One region of the Clostridium thermobutyricum genome, then DNA from elsewhere that is predicted to be linked to it. Evidence: a T-box and tRNA genes for the amino acid it is inferred to sense, from the RefSeq annotation. Region 1 holds a T-box; the other holds one or more tRNA genes.

The links. A T-box is a leader RNA that pairs with one kind of tRNA and senses whether it is charged. The one in region 1 lies ahead of pheS (phenylalanine--tRNA ligase subunit alpha), so its partner is inferred to be a tRNA-Phe.
Region 2: it encodes a tRNA-Phe, which carries the amino acid that the T-box ahead of pheS (phenylalanine--tRNA ligase subunit alpha) is inferred to sense. The anticodon was not compared.

What each region holds. Positions count from the first base shown of each region.
Region 1 covers NZ_KB850956.1:1,217,394-1,224,087, forward strand. Annotated here, with positions in the region: gene rplT (50S ribosomal protein L20) at 1-213, shown strand, start outside; gene HMPREF1092_RS05615 (TrkH family potassium uptake protein) at 340-1,686, shown strand; gene HMPREF1092_RS05620 (potassium channel family protein) at 1,702-2,370, shown strand; gene HMPREF1092_RS05625 (TrmH family RNA methyltransferase) at 2,384-3,166, shown strand; T-box leader at 3,225-3,450, shown strand; gene pheS (phenylalanine--tRNA ligase subunit alpha) at 3,512-4,531, shown strand; gene pheT (phenylalanine--tRNA ligase subunit beta) at 4,555-6,694, shown strand, end outside.
Region 2 covers NZ_KB850956.1:131,056-137,749, reverse strand. Annotated here, with positions in the region: gene HMPREF1092_RS00640 (uracil-DNA glycosylase) at 134-811, shown strand; gene HMPREF1092_RS00635 (hypothetical protein) at 881-1,078, opposite strand; gene HMPREF1092_RS00630 (hypothetical protein) at 1,134-1,337, opposite strand; tRNA gene HMPREF1092_RS00625 (tRNA-Phe) at 1,610-1,685, opposite strand; rRNA gene rrf (5S ribosomal RNA) at 1,695-1,811, opposite strand; gene HMPREF1092_RS00615 (SGNH/GDSL hydrolase family protein) at 2,199-2,870, opposite strand; gene HMPREF1092_RS00610 (cytidine deaminase family protein) at 3,054-3,428, opposite strand; gene HMPREF1092_RS00605 (flavodoxin domain-containing protein) at 3,450-4,001, opposite strand; gene HMPREF1092_RS00600 (GNAT family N-acetyltransferase) at 4,017-4,454, opposite strand; gene HMPREF1092_RS00595 (CarD family transcriptional regulator) at 4,552-5,040, opposite strand; gene HMPREF1092_RS00590 (flavodoxin family protein) at 5,302-6,009, opposite strand; gene HMPREF1092_RS00585 (NAD-dependent protein deacylase) at 6,156-6,694, shown strand, end outside.

The DNA.
Region 1 (6,694 bases):
AGAAGATTAAAGAAAAGAGATTACAGAAGACTTTGGATCGTAAGAATAAATGCAGCAGCTAGAATGAATGGACTTTCATACTCAAGATTCATGAACGGAATCAAATTAGCTGGTGTTGACATAAACAGAAAAATGTTATCAGAAATCGCTATAAACGATGCTGCAGCATTTGCTGAATTAGTAGAATTAGCTAAAAAACAAATAAATGCTTAATTAATATAAGAATGCGACTTAGGTCGCATTTTCTTTATATTTTTTTAAATTAAAATTTTGTAAATAAAATATTTGAAAATTGTGTATAATAGGAGTATATAAATAAAAGCAACTATGAGGTGAGTAATGGAGAAAAAAACTATAAAAAAATTTAATTTGAGTGGAGTGCAAGTTTTATCATTAGGTTTTGCAATAGTAATACTTATAGGGGCAATACTTTTAAGCTTGCCAATTTCATCCACAAGTGGTAAGGCTACAAACTTCTTAGATGCTCTTTTTACATCAACATCAGCAGTTTGTGTTACAGGATTAATAACTCTAGATACAGGAACATATTTTAATATGTTTGGACAGACTGTTATAATGTTATTAATTGAAATTGGTGGATTAGGATTTATGTCCTTTGCTACTTTTATAGCAGTATTGTTAGGTAAAAAAATAACATTGAAAAATAGACTACTTGTACAAGAAGCAATGAATACTTTTAGTATACAAGGCCTAGTTAAAATGGTTAAGTATGTATTAGGTTTCACTTTTGCGGTTCAATTTTTTGGAGCATTATTACTTTCTACTCAGTTCATTCCTCAATTTGGAGTTTTAAAAGGAATTTATTTTAGTATATTTCATTCTATTTCAGCTTTTTGTAATGCTGGATTTGACCTTATGGGACATTTCAGTAGTGTAACAAGTTATGTGAATAATCCTGTTATATTATTGACTATTAGTGCTCTTATAATAATAGGTGGGTTAGGTTTTACTGTATGGCTTGAAATTTATAATTATAGAGGAATTAGAAAAGTATCAGTTCACTCAAAAATAGTAATTGTAACTACAATTATTTTAATAGTAGTTGGAACTATCTTAATGTTTATTTTTGAAATGCATAATAGTGCAACTTTAGGAAATATGAATTATGGTGAAAAATGGTTAAATTCATTTTTTGCTTCTGTTTCTCCAAGAACAGCAGGATTCAATAGTGTTTCTACAGATGGAATGACTATATCAGGTAAATTTCTTACTATACTCTTAATGTTTATAGGAGGTTCACCAGGATCAACAGCTGGTGGATTAAAAACAGCTACTTTTGGTATAATAATATTAACAGTAATATCTGTTATAAAAGGTAGAGAAGATACTGAAGCTTTTGGTAGAAGATTTTCAAAAGATCTTGTATATAAAGCATTTGCTTTACTTATGATAGGAATTATGTTAGTAATTGTTGTAACTATGATACTTGCAATTACTCAACCTAATGAATCATTTATAGATCTTTTATATGAAGCTACTTCAGCATTTGGAACTGTTGGTCTAACTACAGGAGTTACACAAAGGTTAAATACTATAGGGAAAATAGTTATAATGATAACAATGTATCTTGGAAGAGTTGGTCCAATGACAGTGGCATTAGCATTTATTAGAAATAAGGTTAAGCAAAGCCACAAATATCCAGAAGGTAAGATATTAATTGGTTAAGGGGATGATTAAGTTATGGCAAAAAAACAATTTGTTGTAATAGGACTTGGAAGATTTGGATCTTCCGTAGCAGAAACTTTATTTAATGTTGGACATGAAGTAATGGTAATAGATAAAGATGAAGATTTAATTCAAGATATATCAGATAAAGTTACACATGCAGTACAATTAGATGCGACTGATGAAAATGCATTAAGAAGCCTTGGTCTTGGAAATTTTGATGTTGCAGTAGTTACAATTGGTTCTAATATACAAGCAAGTGTAATGGCAACATTACTTGTAAAAGAATTAGGAGTTAAGTATATAATAGCAAAAGGAAATAGTGATTTACATGCAAAGGTTCTTTATAAAATTGGAGCTGATAAGGTTATATTACCTGAAAAAGATATGGGAGTTAGGGTAGCTCATAACCTTGTTTCAGAAAGTATACTAGATTTTATAGAATTATCACCTGATTATAGTATAATGGAAATTCAAGCTTTAAAAGAATGGAGTAATAAAACTGTAAGAGAACTTAAATTAAGAAGTAGATATGGCATAAATGTAATGGCTATAAAAAATAACAATGATATAAATTTATCTCCTTCTCCAGATGATGTTATACATGAAAAAGATATATTAGTTGCTATAGGATCAGCAGATGACTTAAATAAGTTAGAAGGTATGATAATTAAGTTAAATTAATAGAGGTGGGACTTTGATTTATATAGAAAGTAAAGATAATAGCTTTTATAAAGAAACAAAAAAGCTTAAGGAGAGAAAATACAGAAATAAACTTAAAAAATATTTTATAGAAGGGTTTAGATTAGTAGAAGAAGCCTTAAAAGCAAATGTAGAATTAGAAGCTATAATATTTGTTAAAGAAGTTGAAGAAAAAGTCCTAGAAATTTTAGAAAAATATAATTATAAAGGTAAGGTTTTTGGTATTTCAAAAACCCTATTTCTAGATATATGTGATACAGAAAATCCACAAGGTATTGGAAGTGTAGTTAAACTAAAAAATGAATCTAAGAAACTAGAAGGAAGTTTCTATCTTCTATGTGATAAAGTTCAAGATCCAGGTAATCTAGGAACTATAATAAGAACAGCTCATGCAGCAGGTGTTGAGGGAATTATATTGACTAAAGGAACAGTTGATATATATAATGAAAAAGTTATTAGATCTACAATGGGATCAATATTCTATGTAAATATATATTTAGATGATGAAAGTTTTTCTATAATTAAGGATTTAAAGAATAGAGATTATAAAATTATAGCTACGTCTCTTAAAGAAAGTAATAATTTTTTTGAAGAGGATTTAAGTGGAAATATTGTTTTAACTGTAGGAAATGAAGGAAATGGTGTTTCAGATGAAATATTTAATCTTTCAACAGTAAAAGTAAAAATACCAATGCCAGGTAAAGCAGAATCACTAAACGTTGGAGTAGCAACTTCTATAATTCTTTATGAAAAAGTAAGACAAAATATGTCTAAATAAAACATTTCCTTGAAATTATTATAAAAGGAATGTATAATTTATGTAGTAAATTTAATAAAAAAAAGTAATGATAGAGAGAGTAGGTATATACTAACTTTTAGGGAGAAAAAATCATAGACTGGAAGTTTTTTTAAGATTAGATATATTGAAGTTCACTCAGGAGCTCTAGCTGTGAAATTTTTAGTAGTAGCTAGCGGGAAACCGTTAAATTATACGAGTTGGGTTTATTTAATTTAAATATATAAGCCAATTAGGGTGGTAACGCGGATTTTTCCGTCCCTTGTTTATAAGGGGCGGTTTTTTTATGTAGAAAAATATATGTTAGAAAGAGAAAGGAGATTTAAAATGCAAGAAAAACTTAAAGAAATTCAAGCTTTAGCATTATCAGAAATCGAAAAAGCTACATCTTCAGCAGAAGTTGAAGAAATAAGAGTAAAATATCTTGGAAAAAAGGGTGAGCTTACAACTATACTTAGAGGTATGAAAGATGTTTCACCAGAAGAAAGACCATTAGTAGGTAAAATGGTAAATGAGGTAAAAGCAGTTTTAGAAGAAAAATTAGAAGCTGTGGCTAAAGAAATAAAAGGAAAAGAAAAAAATGAAAAATTAGCAAATGAAGTTATAGATATATCACTTCCAGGAAAAAAAGCTAGATTAGGAAAAAGACATCCTTTAGACTTAACACTTGAAAATATGAAAAATATATTTGTTTCTATGGGATTCACTATTGAAGAAGGACCAGAAATAGAGCTTGATAGATATAATTTTGAAGCATTAAATATACCAAAAAATCATCCAGCAAGAAGTGAACAAGATACATTTTATATAAATGATAATCTTGTATTAAGAACTCAAACTTCACCAGTTCAAGTAAGAACAATGGAAAAACAAAGTCTTCCTATAAAAATGATATCTCCAGGAAAAGTTTATAGATCAGATGATGTAGATGCTACACATTCACCTATTTTTTATCAAATGGAAGGGCTAGTAATTGATAAAGGTGTTACTTTTGCAGATTTAAAAGGAACTCTTGAATTATTTGCTAAAAAAATGTTTGGAGAAAAAGTTAAAACTAAGTTTAGACCACATCATTTCCCATTTACAGAACCATCAGCAGAAATGGATGCAACTTGTTTTGTTTGTAATGGAGAAGGATGTAAAGTTTGTAAAGGCAGTGGTTGGATTGAAATCTTAGGATGTGGAATGGTTCATCCTGAAGTTTTAAGAAACTGTGGAATAGATCCAGAAGTATATTCAGGTTTTGCTTTTGGATTTGGAGTAGATAGAATGGTTATGCTTAAATATGGAATAGATGATATAAGACTATTATATGAAAGTGATATGAGATTCTTAGATCAATTCTAATAGTTATAATAGGAGGGAAAGAAATGAAAGTACCATATAGTTGGTTAAAAGATTATGCAGATATAAATGTAGATGCTAAAGAACTTGGTGATTTATTAACATTATCAGGATCAGCACTAGAAGGAATAATAGTTCAAGGTGATAAAATAAATAGAGTTGTAGTTTGTCAATTTAAAGAAATTGAAAAGCATCCAGAAGCTGAAAGATTAAGTATATGTCAAGTTGATATAGGAGAAGAAGAACTTTTACAAATTGTTACAGCAGCAACAAATATGAAAGTTGGAGACAAAGTTCCTGTAGCACTTCATAAATCAACTCTTGCTGATGGAACAGAAATAAAAAAAGGAAAGCTTAGAGGAGTAGTTTCAAATGGAATGTTCTGCTCAGAAGCTGAACTTGGTTTAAAGGGAGAAGATGAAGTAGATGGACTTATGATTCTTCCAGAAGATGCGCCAATAGGAAAAGAAATAAAAGAATATTTAGGGCTTAAAAAAGAAACTTTAGATTTTGATATAACTTCAAATAGACCAGATTGTTTAAGTATGATAGGAATGGCTAGAGAAACAGCAGCTACTCTTAGAACTAGTTATAAAATGCCTAATCTTGAATACAAGGTTACAGGAACAGAAAATATAAATGATTTCTTAAAAGTGTCAGTTAAAGATTCTCTTTGTAGAAGATACATGGCTAGAATGGTTAAAAATATAAAAATAGAACAGTCTCCTAAATGGATTCAAGATAGATTATTAGAAGCAGGTGTAAGACCTATAAATAATATTGTTGATATAACAAACTTTGTTATGCTTGAAACTGGTGAACCTATGCATGCTTTTGATAGAAGATGGATAAAATCAGGAGAAATAGTTGTAGAGAAAGCTAATAACGGAGATAAATTTACAACTTTAGACGAAGTAGAAAGAGAATTAGATGACACTACATTATGTATAAAAGATGGAGAAGAAATAATTGCTCTTGCTGGTATTATGGGTGGATTAAACTCAGAAGTAAAACCTGATACTACTGAAATAGTATTTGAATGTGCTAACTTTGATGGAACTAATATAAGAGTTAATTCAAAAAAATTAGGAATAAGAACAGAAAGTTCTACAAGATTTGAAAAAGATATAGATCCAAATTTAGCGAAGTTAGCTTTAGATAGAGCTTGTGCATTAATTTGTGAATTAGGTGCAGGTGAAATAGTAGAAGGAACTATTGATATATATAATGAAGTTAAAGAAGAAAAAACTATAACAGTTGATTATAAATGGATAAATAAATTCTTAGGAACAGATATATTAAAAGAAGAAATGAAAGAATGTTTAGATCTTTTAGATGAAAAAACAGTTATAGATGGCGATAACTTAGTTATAACTATTCCAACATTTAGAATAGATTTAAATATAAAAGAAGATATAGCAGAAGAAGTTGCTAGAATTTATGGATATAATAATGTAAAAGGAACTATATTTAAAGTTCAAACTGAAAGAGAACCTAAATATAGAAATGAGTTATTAAATGAAAAAACTATTCAAATAATGACAAGTAGTGGATTAAATCAAAGTATAAGTTATTCATTTATATCACCAAAAGCTTTTGATAAAATTTGTCTTGCTGAAGATGATGTAAAAAGAAAAGTAGTTAAAATCAAAAATCCATTAGGAGAAGATTATAGTGTAATGAGAACTACAACTATAGCTTCAATTGTAGAATCTTTAGCTAGAAATTATACTAGAAATAATAGTGAAGCATTCCTTTTCGAAATAGGAAAAGTTTATATTCCAACAGAAGATCCAGAAGAATTACCTGTTGAAAAAAATATTTTAACAATAGGTATGTACGGAGATATAGACTACTTAAATATAAAAGGAGTAGTTGAAAATCTTATTGATGGACTTGGAGTAAAAGGAGTTAAATTCTTAAGAGAAAGTGAAAATAATAGTTTCCATCCTGGAAAAACTGCTAAATTAATAGTTGGAAGAAAAATTGAAGCAGGAGTATTTGGAGAAATACATCCAGATGTAAATGAAAACTTTGGAATTGACACACCTTGTTATGTCGCTGAATTAGATTTAGATGCAATATATGATAACTCAGTTTTAGATAAAAAATATTCTCCACTTCCAAAATTCCCAGCTGTAACAAGAGACATAGCTCTTTTAGTAG
Region 2 (6,694 bases), 1.1 Mb from region 1:
ATAGATACTCTAGGAAATGTTTTTTTAATTTAACTAAAAATTTTGAATAATGAAAATTTTATTTTGTGTTATACTAAAATCATATCAACTGATTACGAAAGGATGTGTAAAGTGGCATTTAGCCACGATTTCTATGGGATATGTTATAAATAAATCTTGGTCTTCTTTATTAAGAGAAGAATTTTCAAAAGATTATTATAAAAAAATTATGAGTTTATTAAATGAGGAATATTCTAATAAATCTATTTTTCCTCCAAGGAAAAATGTTTTTGAAGCTTTAAATATCACAAATTATGAAGATGTTAAAGTTGTTATATTAGGTCAAGATCCTTATCATGGGCCTAATCAAGCTCATGGACTAAGCTTTTCAGTAAATGTCGGAGTAAAGATTCCCCCATCTCTTATTAATATATATAAAGAATTACATAATGATTTAGGATGCTATATTCCTAACAATGGTTTTTTAGAAAAATGGGCAAAACAAGGAGTTCTTTTATTAAATACTTCTTTGACAGTTATCGAAGGCCATGCAAATTCTCATCAAAAAATAGGATGGTCTATATTTACTGATAAAATAATTTCTTTAGTAAATGAAAAGGATACCCCTGTTGTATTTATATTATGGGGAAATAATGCTATATCTAAAAAATCTCTAATAACTAATCCTAAACATTTGATACTACAATCAGTTCATCCTAGTCCACTTTCTGCTAGGAGAGGTTTTTTTGGTAGCAAACCTTTTTCTAAAACAAATGAATTTCTAGAAAAAAATAATCTTTCACCTATTGATTGGCAAATAGAAAATGTATAAAAATAGAGGTAAATCAAGTAATATTTCTACTACTTAATTTACCTCTATTCTTTAAATTGTCTTTATAGATCATTTTTCCTTTTTCTTTAGATTTTCAATCATTAGTCTGTATTCATCATCATTTATAAGTTTATAATTTTTCATTATTCTTACTGTTTCTTGATCATATAAACATTCATTCTTTACTATATTTTTTGATCTGATTGAATCTCTTACTATCATAACTAAAAATAAAATTATAAATGATGTTCCTATTACAAACTCCATATATATTTCTCCTATAAAAAAAGACTACTATATATTTTATTCAATCAAATAATTTTTATTGACTTATTTTTTTATTCCTATTCATAATGTTAATTAAACTTCCCGTCAGAATTCCTATTATAGAAAAAAAAGAAACTCCTAATATTAATATATCTAATAAAATTCCAGTTATTAATCCTAATACTAATCCTATTATTAATCCTATAGTTATTGTTTTCTCTTCTCTCTTTATGTTTAATCTTTCTTCCTCATATACCATAATTTCTCCTCCAATAATCCATCTGTATTTATTTTACAATTAATTTATTAAGAATTCCTTAACAACTTCTTAAATGAATCTTATTGTTTTATTATTAATTTTAAAATATAAAATTCTATTTTTAATTATTACTATTTTCCCGAATCTTAATCATTATTTTTCATATTATTTTTAAATTACTTATATATAAATTAGACGATTATTGAGGCTGTTTAGTTTCATTTATTTTATTTTTTTATATAAAAAAGCACTAACTTTAAAGTTAGTGCTTTTGGTGGCTCGAGCTGGAATCGAACCAGCGACACGAGGATTTTCAGTCCTCTGCTCTACCGACTGAGCTATCGAGCCATACAATGTACCTAGCAACTTCCTACTCTCCCACACAGTCTCCCATGCAGTACCATCGGCGTTATAGAGCTTAACTTTCCTGTTCGGAATGGGAAGGAGTGTTTCCTCTATGCCATCGTCACTAGATTTATTTATATCTTACATATTATATCTTATATTATGTTTCATTATTTGTCAACATTTTTTTATAATTATTTTTTCAATCCAAATATTAATCCAAATTTAATTTCAATATATCTATTTTAAATACATATATTAAATAATATAAACTTCAAAATTTTAATATTCATTTCTTAGATTTAGAATTAATAATTCAATTTTATGTAATTCTTAAGACTCTTTAATTTCTAAAAAATATTATTCCTTAATCTCTAAATATATAATTTTGATTTAAATTTATTGCTATATCAAATTATATATAACTAAAAAATACTATTAGAATAAAAAAATTCTTAAATACTCTTTTGATTTCATATTTATTGTAAATATCTTTTTTATATTTCTGCTATAACCCTATATTGTTTTGCTATATATTATTTTACTTTCTAATATATTTTCAAATATTAACTTATGGACCAAATCTGTTGGATGCAATCCATCATTTAAACAATTTTCTTTAATCATTATTTTATCTATTTCAAGATTATTTTCTTTTAAATAATTTTCTATCTTTTTATAGTTATCTATTAATTTTATATTTTCTTCTTTACTTATTTTTCTTATTATATTTATTATATCTATTGTATGATGGATTCTACTTAGTTTATTTTCATTTTCTTTTGTAGAAATTGTAGGAGTCATCAATATTATTTTTTTATCTCTTAAATGATTTATTATATACTTTAAATTACTATATAATTCATTTAACCCATTTTTTCTTTTTCTATCATTTAATCCTATTAAAATAAAAACTATATCATCTTTTTCTGAAACTAGTTTATTTATATTTTCTTTTAATTGTGTTGAGTTCATTCCACAACATCCATTATTATTTAAAACTACATTTTTATTTTCTTTATTTAAATATTCGTTTAATAATGCTCCCCAGCTTTTCTTAGTTTGTACATTTTTAAAATTAATATTATCTACTTTAATTAAAGTTGAATCAAGTTCTTTAAAATCTGACGTTCCCTCTCCAGCTGCTATACTATCTCCTATTATCTTGATATATATTCTATTTTTCACTAATCTCATCTCCAAGTACTATCTTTTTATAGAATATTTCACAATTTTTTATTTTTTCAAATTAGTATAAACTAATACATCAATATCTAAAATATTTATTTGAACTATCCTATACTTATTTTTTTAAACTATTAAGCAACAAATCTATATAATTTCTCCTTAATTATATTAAAATATAGTAATTTAATTCCACATCTCTGGTAGTAAATCTGATATTGTTACTATTTTATTTTCTAATAATACTTCACATTTATAATTTTCATCATTTATTTGATTTATTAATTCTCTACATCTTCCACAGGGTGGCACAATATTTCCATCTTTATAAACTGAAACAATTTTAACTATTCTTGTTTCTCTACCTGTTATCATAGCTGCAATTGCTGAATGTTCTGCACAAAAGCCCATAGAACTTGGGGTATCTATACATACTCCTTTATATACACTTCCTTTATCAGTTAAAATTACTGCTGCAACTGAACCTGCATATGAACTTCTTGATATTTTTCGTGGATTTAGCGTAGTCCTTGCTATTTCTAATAATTCATTAAAATTCATTCATAATACCTCTCACATATTTTATAAATTCATTTTTTTCTTAACAAAATCTGCTATATCTCGTATTTCTGTTTTATCCATAAAATATACTTTCTTACCATATGTGTCTAAAAATTCTCTATTTTCGTTTGTTAGATTTTCTTCTTCAATATTTTCTACTTTCTTTTTAAGCATTTTCATCATTGTTTTATGCAAAAATGTAAGTTTACTATAATCTATTCCACCTCTTAAATTAAATATAGTTATTTTATTTTTTTGTAAATCAAATATTCTATTTATATTAGCATTTATTTGATTTACATTATTCATATCTTTAGGATCTGATATCCCACATGTAAATATAACTATATCTTTAGCTTTTATTTTCTCAAAATTATTTTTTAAAATTGATATTCCTTTTACTCCACCTGCATATAACCCTCCACCATATATAATAGTATCGTAATTTAGTAGATTATCTTTTTTAATACTTTTATAGCTGAATAAATCACAATTTAACTCTTCTGATATCCATTTTGCATACTTTTCAGTTGTTCCATACTTTGACCCATATATAACCACTACTTTCTTCATAATCACCCATTTCCTTTATAGATTTTTTCCCATTATAACTAAATTCTTATATTCTTTTAATCCTCTCTTTTTATAAAATTCTAAAGTTTCATTGCTTTTGCATGTGAATAAAATTATTTCATTTATCCCTTTATTGTATAATCTTTTTTCAAATTCATTAAAAATTTTGCTACCTAAACCTTGTCCTTTTAATTTGCTTATTACGCAAAACTCCTTTATATTAAATAGTACTCCATCATAAAATTGCTCTTCATGCCCTAATATTAATCCATAAATTATATTAGATTCTTCAGCTATTATTCCATAAAACCCTTCACTTTTTATCATTTGACTTAATCTTTTACTAGCTGTTTCTATTGTCCATTTATCATTCCATGGTGGAGCATTAAATGCTTCTATATAAATTTCTACTAATTCTTTTATATCTTCTATATGTATTTCTCTATAATTCATTCCCTCTCTCCTTTTCCTTTTTTAGGAAATTATAATTTATTATATCATATTTTTTTCTCTAAATAAAAAAACTAGAATTAAATTCTAGTTTTCATTTTTATAAATTTAATATATATTTATGTGCTTCCTTTTCATTAAAATCAAATATTATATTTAACTCTTCAAATAATAATTTTTCTGAGTTTTTCATAATTATTTCATCAGATTGAGTTAATTTTTTTCCTAATGCAATTTTTTCTTTCTTTTTTGCAGTAATGCTTCTTACTAACTTAACCAAATTAGAAAAATCTCCAGTTTTAACTAAAGCTTTAAAACTTTCATTTCTTTGTCTTTCACTATCTATCCATATTAACTCACTAAGCTTTTCATTTTCTACTATACCTTCTGCCTCTTCTTTTGATAATATTTTTCTCATAAAAATCTTAGTATTATCAGTTGGAATTTTTATTATAGTATTATTTTCATATATATGATTAAGAACATAGTATTCTTTTTTGATAAAATTTCTGTCTTTTTCCTCAACAATATCTATTACTTTACAAATTCCTGTTGTTCCATACATTATATAATCATTTATTTTGAACATAAACCTCACTCCTTTAATCATTTTTCAATAGTAGATTTACTTTTTACAAAAATATAAAAAAAAACGCGCAGTTAAACAACTGCACGTATGATATCAAACTACATATTGTACTTTAATTGTAACACACTATATTAAATAAAGCTAATTTCATATGTTTATTTCTTATATCTATATAATTTTCGCAAAATAAAATAATAATTTTTATTTATATAAATTTTGTTATCTTATTTTTTCTATATAATTAACCTCTCTAAAATTAATTTATTTCCAAGGTTTTTTTCCATCTAACCATCCTTTATTTTTCCAATACTCTTTTTCTATATTAATCGCATTATCCATTTTATGAACTTTAATAAATGTATTAAACATTATTCTTACAAATAGACTTGGTCTATTATTGTTTCCTATAGAATTATAAAATTTATTACTTTTTATTTTTAATTTTTTTATACATTTCTCTTTATTTTTTTGAGATATATCATTCCATTTAGAACTTCTTACATTAAGTCCACATTCAACTATTTTACTTACACCCCAATACTTAACAGATCTTTTTATTGTATTTATTACATGCTTTGTCCCTGTTCCAGCAGTAGTTGAAACAATAAACACTGATTTTTTAAACATTTCTTCCATTGGCATGTGGACTATATACATATGTCCAAAATGATCTAAAAAAGTTTTCATTTGCCCTGTAACATCCATAACATAAGTAGGTGAAGCAAAAATTATTCCATCAGCATTTTTAAAACTATTATATATTTTTAATGTATATTCTGAATGAGGACATTTCTCTTTTCCATAATAAAAGCAATTAAAGCATCCATTACAAAACTTTGGCATATCTTTCGGTAAAAAGTATTCTTCAAATTCTACATCATCTTTAGTTTTAAGTTCATCCTTTATTACTTTAACCGTATTATAAGTATTTTCACGTCTTTCATTACCATAAATAATACAAATCTTCATTTATACACCTCTTCAAATTCTCACTATATATATTACTTATATAATAAATTAATGGTGTATAATTAATATAAAATCTAATTTATTATTTTTCCTTATTTAACTAAATGTCAATAATATAATTATAAATATTGTTTGGAGATGATTTAATGAATACTAAAATAGAAGAATTAACTCAGATTATAAAAGAAAGTAACAATATAATTTTCTTTGGAGGAGCTGGAGTATCCACAGAAAGCAATATACCTGACTTTAGAAGTGCGACAGGTCTTTTTAATGAAAAATTAAATATGACTTTTACACCAGAACAACTTGTTTCTCACTCTTTTTATGTTAGATATCCTGAAGAATTCTTTAATTTTTATAAAGCTAAACTTATATATCCTGAAGCTAAACCAAATCTTAGCCATATTGCTTTAGCTAAACTTGAAAAAATGGGAAAATTAAAGGCTGTTGTTACTCAAAATATTGATGGTCTTCATCAAGCTGCTGGTTCTAAAAATGTTTTTGAGCTTCATGGTTCAGTACATAGAAATTACTGTACTAAATGTGGTCAATTTTATGATGTTGATTTTGTATTAAAATCAACAGGAGCTCCTATTTGTACTAATTGTGGATGTCAAGTAAAGCCTGATGTTGTACTTTATGAGGAAGGTTTAGACAATGCTGTTATTAATGGAGCTGTAAG